DNA from 2 places in the Reyranella humidisoli genome. Region 2 is predicted to be linked to the other one. Evidence: predicted binding sites of a transcription regulator. Region 2 holds the regulator's gene; the other holds the start of a gene.

Region 1 (4,524 bases), on a different contig from region 2:
GGGCGGCAGGCGACGCGGCTCGATCGGCTCGTCGAGCCTGCCCAGTGCCTGGTCTATACGGCGCACCGGATGGTCGCCAAAGCGGCGGACGAGCGGCCCGCGCGGCATGGGGTAGAGATCGCCGATGCGGCGCAGGCCGAGCTTCAGGAGGGTTTCCAGGATCGGCGGATCGAGGCGCAATCCCTCGACCGGCAAGGGGGCGAGTGCATCACGCTGGCCGCGCGAGGGGCAGAAGAGATCGGCCTGGCGTTCTGCAAAGCGCGCCAGCGCCCAGGCGGCGCCGGCCGTATCGGCCATCGCGGCCCGGCAGGAAAGATCGCGGCGGGCCAGACGCGTGACCAGGTCGGCCAGCAACGCGCGTTCGCCAGCCTCGCCCTCACCGAAGAGATGCGTGCAGCCGGTCACGTCGAGCAGCAGGCCGGCATCGCCGCCGAATCCGCCGACGCTGCAGGCGGTTTCGATGTCCGGGACGAGCGCGCCGCCCAGAGGATCGATCGCTACCCACGGCGTGTAGCGATCGCACCAGCCTGCGATCGCCTCGATCAGGCGAAGGTCGGCCTGCGGCTCGCCCGCCTGCGTGACGAGATCGGGCAGGAGCGCACGCGCATCGGCCAGCCGCATGCGCGGCCGGAGTCCGGCGGCCCGGGCATGAGCATTGAGGGCGGCGAGGCGCGGGCAGCCGTCGTGCCAAACGACGGTGGCGGCGGCCCTATCCGACCAGTCTTTCTTCGAAGCGCGCGCCAGCCGGTCCGTGGAGAGCTTGGGGAACCACAGCGAGACAATGCGTTTCATCGTTCCACTCCACGAGCCAGGACGGGATTTCGTCGGCGGACGGCGTGCCGAAACGGTTGCGCCGCAACTCCACGCGCCAGCGGGCGGCGCCGACGTCGGTGAGGCCCGGCGTCGAGGCCGAGGGAGCGGAGATGATCCGCCAGCGCGTCGCGCACACGCTTTGCGGCGGTCCGGGCTGCGCGCGCAGCAGCAGGGCGGGGACGCCGCTCTTTTCGGCGGCGAGAGACAGGCGGCGGCCGGCCGTGGGATCGGCCGCGCGCGTCTCGCCCAGCACGGCGGCGATGCCGGGGCAGCGCAGCCCTTCTTCCATCGCCCAGAAGAGATCCTCGTCGCGTCGCGACATGACCATCAGCAGGCGTGCCGGATCGAACCAGGACGACAAGGCCGGCGCGTAGGGTGTGGCATCGGAGGGCCCCGAGGCATGGCGACACCACAGGATCGTGCCCGGTCCGAAGCGGCCGAGAAGATGGGCGGCGAAACCCATGGCAGCACCGTCGTGCGGCGCCACGCGACCGGAAGGGCCGGGGCCGGCCTCGATCTCGTGCAGGGCGCCGGTCAGCAGGCCGCCTTCGGGCAGCAGGGCGTCGATGGCGGGAATTCCCAGCTTCACCGAGGCGGCCCGGCCTCTTCTCTGGGCGCTGTTGGCCCTCTCGAGCCGGCGCACTTTCTCGCGCAGGACCGCCGGCACCGACGCGGCCGCATCGTTGGCCGCAACGGCCCTGGAAACAGGGGAAGAAAGGGCACTCGGGGAAATGACCGGCATCGCCCCCTCGCAGGCTGATGGAATTAAATGTTCTTCTTTTGTTCTAATTGCCTCAAAACCGGGAGTCAACGGGAGTCAGTGCTGGCATATCGAGTGCATCTGGGGGGAAGCTGCACGCCTGCCTCGGAGGCTCCATGACCCTGCGCCTGTCCCTCGTCGCCCTGTGTGCCACCGCATTCGCCCTGATGGCGGGACCGGCCCTGGCGCGCTGCTCCAAGAACCTGGTCGAGCTCGGCCCCACCCTGCAGGGACGCGGCGTGCAGATGGCCTCGCTCGACGGGGCGCAGATGGCGGCGGACGCAGCGAGCCGCGCGATCATCACGTTCCTCGGTCATTCCAGCTTCGAGATCGATACGCCGCAGGGCGTGCGTGCCATCACCGACTACAACGGGCTGAACGGTTTCGGCCGCAAGCCCGACATCGTGACGATGAACAACGCGCATTCGACGCACTACACCGACACGCCCGAGGAGGGGATCACCTACGTGTTGCGTGGCTGGCCGAGCGAGAACGGCGAGACCGAGGCGCGTCACGACGTTGCGCTCAAGGATCTCAAGGTGGCGAACCTGCCGACCAATGCCCGCGACTGGGGCGGCGGCTCGGCGCGCATCAACGGCAACTCGATCTTCACCTTCACCATCGGCGATCTCTGCATCGCCCATCTCGGCCACCTGCATCACCGGCTCACCAAGGATCATCTCGACGAACTCGGCCGCATCGACGTGCTGATGGTGCCGATCGACGGTGCCTACACGGTCGGCCTGCCGGTGATGGTCGAGGTCGTCCGCCAGATCCAGCCGCGCATCGTGCTGCCGATGCACTATTGGGGACGCGGCCAGGTCGCACGTTTCGAAGAGCTGATGCAGGACCAGGACGCCGTCTTCATTTGGCCCGACCGTCGCACCATCGAGGTGGCGCACGACACGCTGCCCGAGAAGCTCACCGTCTACGTCGTCGGCGGGAATGGCGGGGACTGAACAGGCCGATCCGTTCTATGGCTTGCCCGCTGCGATTCGCGGGCCTCTTAACTAGAGTTCGCGTCCCTTCTCGAAGCCTGCCAGGAATTGCACGAGGTTGCGGCCGAGATCGTCGCCGAGATAGCCGCCTTCCTGGACCAGCACCGTCGGCAGGCCCATGCGCGCGATCTTCTCCGCCATGGCGTGGAAGCCTGCGCCCGTGACCTTCAGGCCCTGTAGCGGATCGCTCTCGCTGGCGTCGAGGCCCAGGGCCACGACCAGTGCCGTGGGTTGGAACTCCTTGATGCGCGTCAGCGCCTTGTCGCCGGCCTCGAGCCATGGCGCGTCCGGTGAACCGAGCGGCAGGGGCAGGTTGAGATTGAAGCCTTCTCCCTTGCCCGTGCCGCGCTCGTGCGCATGGCCCCAGAAGAAGGGATAGTAATAGTCGGGATCGGCGTGGATCGAGACGGTGAGAACGTCGTCGCGCTCGTAGAAGATGCCCTGCGTGCCGTTGCCGTGATGCACGTCGACATCGAGGATCGCCACGCGCTCGTGCCGGCTGCGCAGGCGTTGCGCCGCGACCGCCGTGTTGTTCAGGAAGCAGAAGCCGCCCGCCATGTCGGCATAGGCATGGTGCCCCGGCGGCCGGCAAAGCGCATAGGCGTGCTTCTCGCCCGCCAGCACCATGTCGGCGACGGTCGCGGCGACCTCGGTACCGGCGAGGGCCGCTTCCCAAGTATGCGGCCCGATCGGGCAGCCTGTGTCGACCTGATGCCAGCCGGCGCGGCCCGCGAGCGCTTTCGGGTAGGAGGCATGGGCGCGTGCCGGATGGACGTTGGGCACCACTTCCGGACCCGCACCCGGCAGCTTCGCCCATTCGCGGGCGGCGATCTGCAGGAAGTCGAGATAGTCCGGCGTATGCACGGTTGCCGCCGGCGCCGGACCGTATGAGCCGGGAGGCAGGATCGTGTGTCCCGCTTCCATGGCGGCCGTCAGCAGGCGGGTGGCGCGCTCGGGCTGCTCCGCGCTGCGCTGCTTAGTGCCCCGCACCACGAAGTGCTGCGGATCGTGCTGGGCGTGCTTCTCGGAATAGACGATCTTCAAGGCGGGACCTCAGGTCGTGGCGATGGCCTTCGCCGTCTTCAGAGCGGCGATCTCGTCATCGCTATAGCCCACCTCGCGCATGATCTCGACCGTGTGCTCGCCGATTCCGGGCGACTTCTGCCGCGTCTCCACCGGCGCGGCGGAGAGCTTGATCGGGTTGGCGGCCGACTTCACCGGCCCGATGCCCGGATAGTCGATCTCCAGCACCGAGCCGCGCGCCCTGGCGTGATCGCTCGCCATCACGTCGCTCACCTTGTAGGCGGCAGAGCAGGGCATGCCGGCGGGGATCAAACGCTCGAGCAGCTCGTCGGCGGTGTATTGCAGGAAATACTCCTCGATCATCGTTTCGAGGATGCCGCGATGGGCGACTCGGCCGGCGTTGGTCGCGAAGCGTTCGTCGGCCAGCCAGTCCTGCTTGCCCAGCCCCGTGCAGAGCAGGCGCCAGAAGGCGTCGTTGGTGCCGGCCACGAACACCGGCTGTGTCTTCGTCGGGAAAACGCGCAGCGGGCAGAGGATCGTGTTCGACGTCCCCATGCGCTCCGGGTTCTCGCCGGTCAGCCCGTGGTTGGTGATCCAGTGGCTCATCATGTGCATGCCGACGTCGAACAGCGAGAGGTCGAGACGCTGGCCCTTGCCGGTCTTGATCCGGTGCAGCAGCGCGAAGGCGATGCCGCCGGCGCAGGCGAGGCCGGTCGAATAGTCGATCGGCGCCGTGCCGACACGGCACATCTCGCCCTGGTAGGGGCCGGTCGCGTCCATCAGGCCGATCTCGGCCTGGATGCAGGGATCGTAGCCGGCGCGCGGCGAGTAGGGGCCGGTCTGGCCGTAGCCGGAGATCGACGCGTAGATGGCCTGCGGATTGACCTTGGACACCGTGTCCCAGCCGAAGCCCAATTTGTCGATCACGCC
Region 2 (4,524 bases):
GCGGCCCGCGAGAACTGGTAGGTGACCTCGCCGTCCCAGGGCAGGCCGAGCCACGACAGGCCGTCGAGGATCGCGGCGATCGCGGGCTCCGTCGAGCGCGCGCGATCGGTGTCCTCGATGCGCAGCAGGTACTTGCCGCCGTGGTGTCTGGCGAACAGCCAATTGAACAGGGCGGTGCGGGCGCCGCCGATGTGAAGGTAGCCGGTCGGCGAGGGGGCGAAGCGGGTTACGACGGTCATCGGCCTGGGAACTTGTGCGGGGTGAGTGCGATTTCGCCGCATTTAGGGCTAAAAAGCGCGCCGTAGGTAGGCGAGCGTCCCAAACGTGTCAAACCCACGCGTCTGGATTCTGGAGCAGCTGGACGCCGAGCGCGGCCGGTGGATGCTGTGGCTGCCCGTCGCGCTGGGGCTGGGCATCGCTGTCTATTTCGAACTGCCGAGTGAACCCGCTCTCTGGCTAGGGCCGGCACTGGCGGCCGTTGCGACGGCTCTCGCTGTCCTGTCGCCCGCGGGAAGTCTGGCGCGGGCGCTGGCTATCGGCGCGGTTGCCGCCTCGACGGGCTTGGGCCTTGTTGCCTGGCGCACCGCGAGCCTCGCGGCTCCCACGCTCAGTCGCCCCCTGTTCAGCCTCAACGTCGAGGGAAGAGTAAGCGACATCCAGCGGCTGCCCGATGGCGTGCGCGTGGTGCTCGAAGCCGTGCGCCTCAGGGGCAACGGCGTGCCGCCGCCGGAGATGATGCCGGCGAAGGTGCGCGTAACGCTGAATCGCGGTGCGCCACCGCTTACCATCGGCGACCGGCTGCTGGTTCTGGCCAATCTCTCGCCGCCGGCCGGCCCCGCGTCGCCCGGCGCTTTCGATTTCCAACGCGTCGCCTGGTACCAGCAGCTCGGCGCCGTCGGCTACGCGCTGGCGCCCGCGACGGTGATCGAGCGCGGCAAGCCCGACGGCTTCGTGCGCACGCTCGACGCGCTACGCACCGATCTGGCCGCGCGCATCCTGAAGGTGCTGCCGGGGCCCGCGGGCGGTGTGGTGGCGTCGCTGCTGGTGGGTGAGCAGACCGCCGTCGACAAGGACGTGGCGCAGGCGATGCGCGATTCGGGCCTGGCGCACATCCTGTCGATCTCGGGCCTGCACATCGTCTTCGTCGTCGGCCTCGTGATGGGCATCGTCCGCTACGGCATCGCACTCGCGCCGGCATTGGCTCTGCGCATCGACGCCAAGAAGGTGGCGGCCGTGCTCGCGCTGATGGCGGCGCTGTTCTACACGGCGCTCGCGGGCGCTCCCGTGCCGGCGCAACGCGCCTGCGCGATGGCGGCCTTCGCGCTGCTGGCCATCCTGCTCGACCGCACGGCACTGTCGCTGCGGCTTGTTGCCTGGTCGGCGGTGATCGTCCTCCTCATCGCGCCGGAATCGCTGACCGGCGCGTCCTTCCAGATGTCATTCGCCGCCGTCGTCGCCTTGATTGCCGGCTGGGAATCTGCGGCGCCCCTGCGTCGCCGCCTGCACGAGCGAGCCGAACTCTCGCATCATCGCTGGGCATGGCGCATCGGCGCGGCGATCGCTGCCAGCCTCCTCACGACCCTGATCGCCTCGGTCGCCACTGGCGCCTTCGCGGCCTACCACTTCAACCGCCTGTCATTGCTCGGCGTCGTCGCCAACCTGCTGGGCGTGCCGCTCACCGGCTTCTGGATCATGCCGTGGGGCCTGCTGGCGATGCTGCTGATGCCGTTCGGTCTGGAAGCCTTCGCGCTGGTGCCGATGGGCTGGGGCGTCGATGCGCTGAACGCCATCGCCTTCCATGTCGCGGCGTGGCCCGAATCCGCGGTTCTTGTGCCGTCGCTGCCCGGTGCGAGCCTGTGGCTGCTCACGGCCGGCGGTCTGTGGCTCTGCCTGTGGCAGAGACGCTGGCGCTATGCCGGACTGCCCGTGGTCGTGATTGGCCTGATGCTCGGTCCGCCGCCCGCGCCCGACCTGCTGATGAGTGAGGACGGTCGCGTGCTTGGCCTGCGCGACGAGAAAGGCGTCGTCCACGTGGCCTCGGCACGAACCGACCGGTTCGTGAGCGATTCGTGGGCACGGCGGCAGGGGCAGGAGGGCGCCAAACGCTGGACCGTCAGCGCCGACGAGCAGGCGTCCGGCCTCGGCTGCAATACCGGTCTCTGTCGATGGCGCAAGGGACCGTGGCGCATCGCGATGGTGAGCGACGAGAGGCGGCTCGCCGAGGCCTGCGGCTCGGCTGACATCGTGCTCGCGACTGTCGACGCTCAGGCGCGCTGCAGAGGACCGCGCCTCGTGATCGATCGGCGCGACGCCTGGAAGGAAGGAGCGCATGCGCTGTGGCTGGACGATCTCACGGTGAGGCGCGAGACCTCCAACGGCCGCCGCGGTGACCGTCCATGGGTGCCCAACAGTTCGATGCGCCAGGGCGCGGTCAAGGCACCGGGTGCCTGACGCTGACGTTCCGGTCAGTGATAGCGGCGATAGAGTCCGGCGAGGCGGCCCTGGATCTTGACCCTGTCGGGTCCGAAAATCCGCGTCTCGTAGGCGGCGTTGGCGGGCTCGAGCGCGACCGACGCGCCCTTCTTGCGCAGACGCTTCAGCGTCGCCTCGGTGTCGTCGATCAGCGCCACGACGATCTCGCCAGTCTCGGCGGTGTCGGAACTCTTGATGATGGCGATGTCGCCGTTCTGGATGCCGGCGTCGATCATCGAGTCGCCCTGGACCTCCAGGCAATAATGGGCACCCGAGCCCAGCAGTGAGACGGGAACGTCGACGGTCGTGGAATTATCGCGCAGCGCCTCGATCGGTGTGCCGGCGGCGATCCGGCCATAGAGCGGGAGGCTGAGAGCCTGGGCCTCATTGGCGGCCTGGATGGCGCCGGCCAGCGGCACGCGGTCGGCGCGCACGATCTGGGGCACGAAGCCTTCGCGGGTTTCGGAGAAGCCGGCACGGCGTGCGTCGGCCAGCAGGGGGGTCACGTTCGGTGCCGGGAGGGCCGCGCTCTCGGGCAGCTTCACGACCTGCAGCGCGCGCGCGCGATGGGGCAGCCGCCGCAGGAAGCCGCGCTCCTCGAGCCCGGTGATCAGGCGATGGATGCCCGACTTGGACTTCAACCGCAGCGCTTCCTTCATCTCGTCGAAGGAAGGAGACACGCCATCGTCGTTGAGCCGCTTGTTGATGAACAGGAGCAGTTCGTTTTGCTTGCGGGTTAGCACCGTCTTCTCCCCAGAACGCCTACCGGATTTAGGAACAAATCCTGAAACCCGGCACATGTTCTAGTTTAGTTCCGCATAAACGTCAACTTATCCCAAGGAGAACCGGGATCAGTAGCCGCCGGAAAGGCTTTGGAGATCGACAACCTGCACGGTGTCTCCCGCCTTGCGCGCGGGATCGTGGGCCGGACGAATCATCAGGCCATCACATGCCGCCAGCACCGACAGCATCGAACTGTCCTGAACGGGATGCGGGTCGACGGTGAGCGATCCGTCGCCGGAACGAGCGAGACGCGAGCGGACATAGTCCTCGCGCTGGTCGTTCTGCTTCACGTCGACCGCGAGGCGGGCGGGCACGGTGCGCGCGAGATCGCCGGATTGGCCCAGCATGCGCTCGAGCGCCGGCTTCAGGAACAGGAGCGCGCAGACCATGGTGGAGACGGGATTGCCCGGCAGGCCGAGCACGCGGGCGCGATCACGCGCGGCGAACATCAGCGGCTTGCCGGGGCGCATGGCGATCTTCCAGAAATCCATGTCGAAGCCCTGCGCCTTCAGCGCGTCCTGGACGAGATCGTGGTCGCCGACGGAGGCGCCGCCCAGGGTGATCAGCAGGTCATGCTGCGCGCCGGCTTCGATGCAGCGCTCGATCAGCTTCGCGTCGTCGCGTGCGATGTCGAACAGGGTGGGCTCGCCGCCCCAGCCACGCACGAGGGCCGCGACGGCAATGCCCGAGGAGGAGACGATCTGGTTCCGGCCGACCGGCTCGCCCGGCATCACGAGTTCGTCGCCGGTCGAGAGGATCGCGACGCGCGGCTTGCGATGGACCGAGAGCCATGGATGGTTCATGGCGGCCGCCAGCGCCACATCGCGCGTCGTGAGCGTCCGGCCTGCCTCCAGCGGCGAATCGCCCGCACTGAAGTCGAGCCCGGCCTTGCGGATGTGGCGCCCGACGCTGGGCGCCTCGAGGATGGTGATCCTCGGCCCATCCGCCTTCGTGTCTTCCTGAATAACGATCGAATCGGCGCCCATCGGCAGGGGGCCGCCGGTGAAGATGCGCACGGTCTCGCCGGGCTGCAGCGCGTGGTCGTAGGACCCACCGGCTGGTGCCTGGCCCACGAGCGTCAGCACCGCCGGGACGGCGGACACGTCGGCGGCGCGCACCGCATATCCGTCCATCGCCGAGAGGTCGGCCGGCGGCTGCGTCAGCCGCGCCCGCGGCGGCACGGCGAGCACGCGGCCGGCGGCGTCGGCGACGGATACGGTTTCCGAGGGAAGCGCCTCGAAGGCCGCGATCACGCGGGCATGGGCATCA

Evidence for each region. Region 2 encodes LexA, which represses DNA repair genes until DNA is damaged. Its sites were predicted from a motif close to TGTTCNNNNTGTGTTCNG; they were not measured.
Region 1: KQ910_RS19830 (ImuA family protein) is a predicted target of LexA. The motif match lies at 1,584-1,601, and genes of this name have one in related genera.

Annotation. Positions count from the first base shown of each region.
Region 1 is NZ_JAHOPB010000002.1:308,594-313,117, forward strand. Features, by position in the region: gene KQ910_RS19825 (Y-family DNA polymerase) at 1-792, opposite strand, end outside; gene KQ910_RS19830 (ImuA family protein) at 710-1,555, opposite strand; gene KQ910_RS19835 (MBL fold metallo-hydrolase) at 1,690-2,532, shown strand; gene KQ910_RS19840 (histone deacetylase family protein) at 2,584-3,615, opposite strand; gene KQ910_RS19845 (CaiB/BaiF CoA transferase family protein) at 3,625-4,524, opposite strand, start outside.
Region 2 is NZ_JAHOPB010000003.1:387,886-392,409, reverse strand. Features, by position in the region: gene gltX (glutamate--tRNA ligase) at 1-239, opposite strand, end outside; gene KQ910_RS25345 (ComEC/Rec2 family competence protein) at 325-2,451, shown strand; gene lexA (transcriptional repressor LexA) at 2,466-3,215, opposite strand; gene KQ910_RS25335 (molybdopterin molybdotransferase MoeA) at 3,324-4,524, opposite strand, start outside.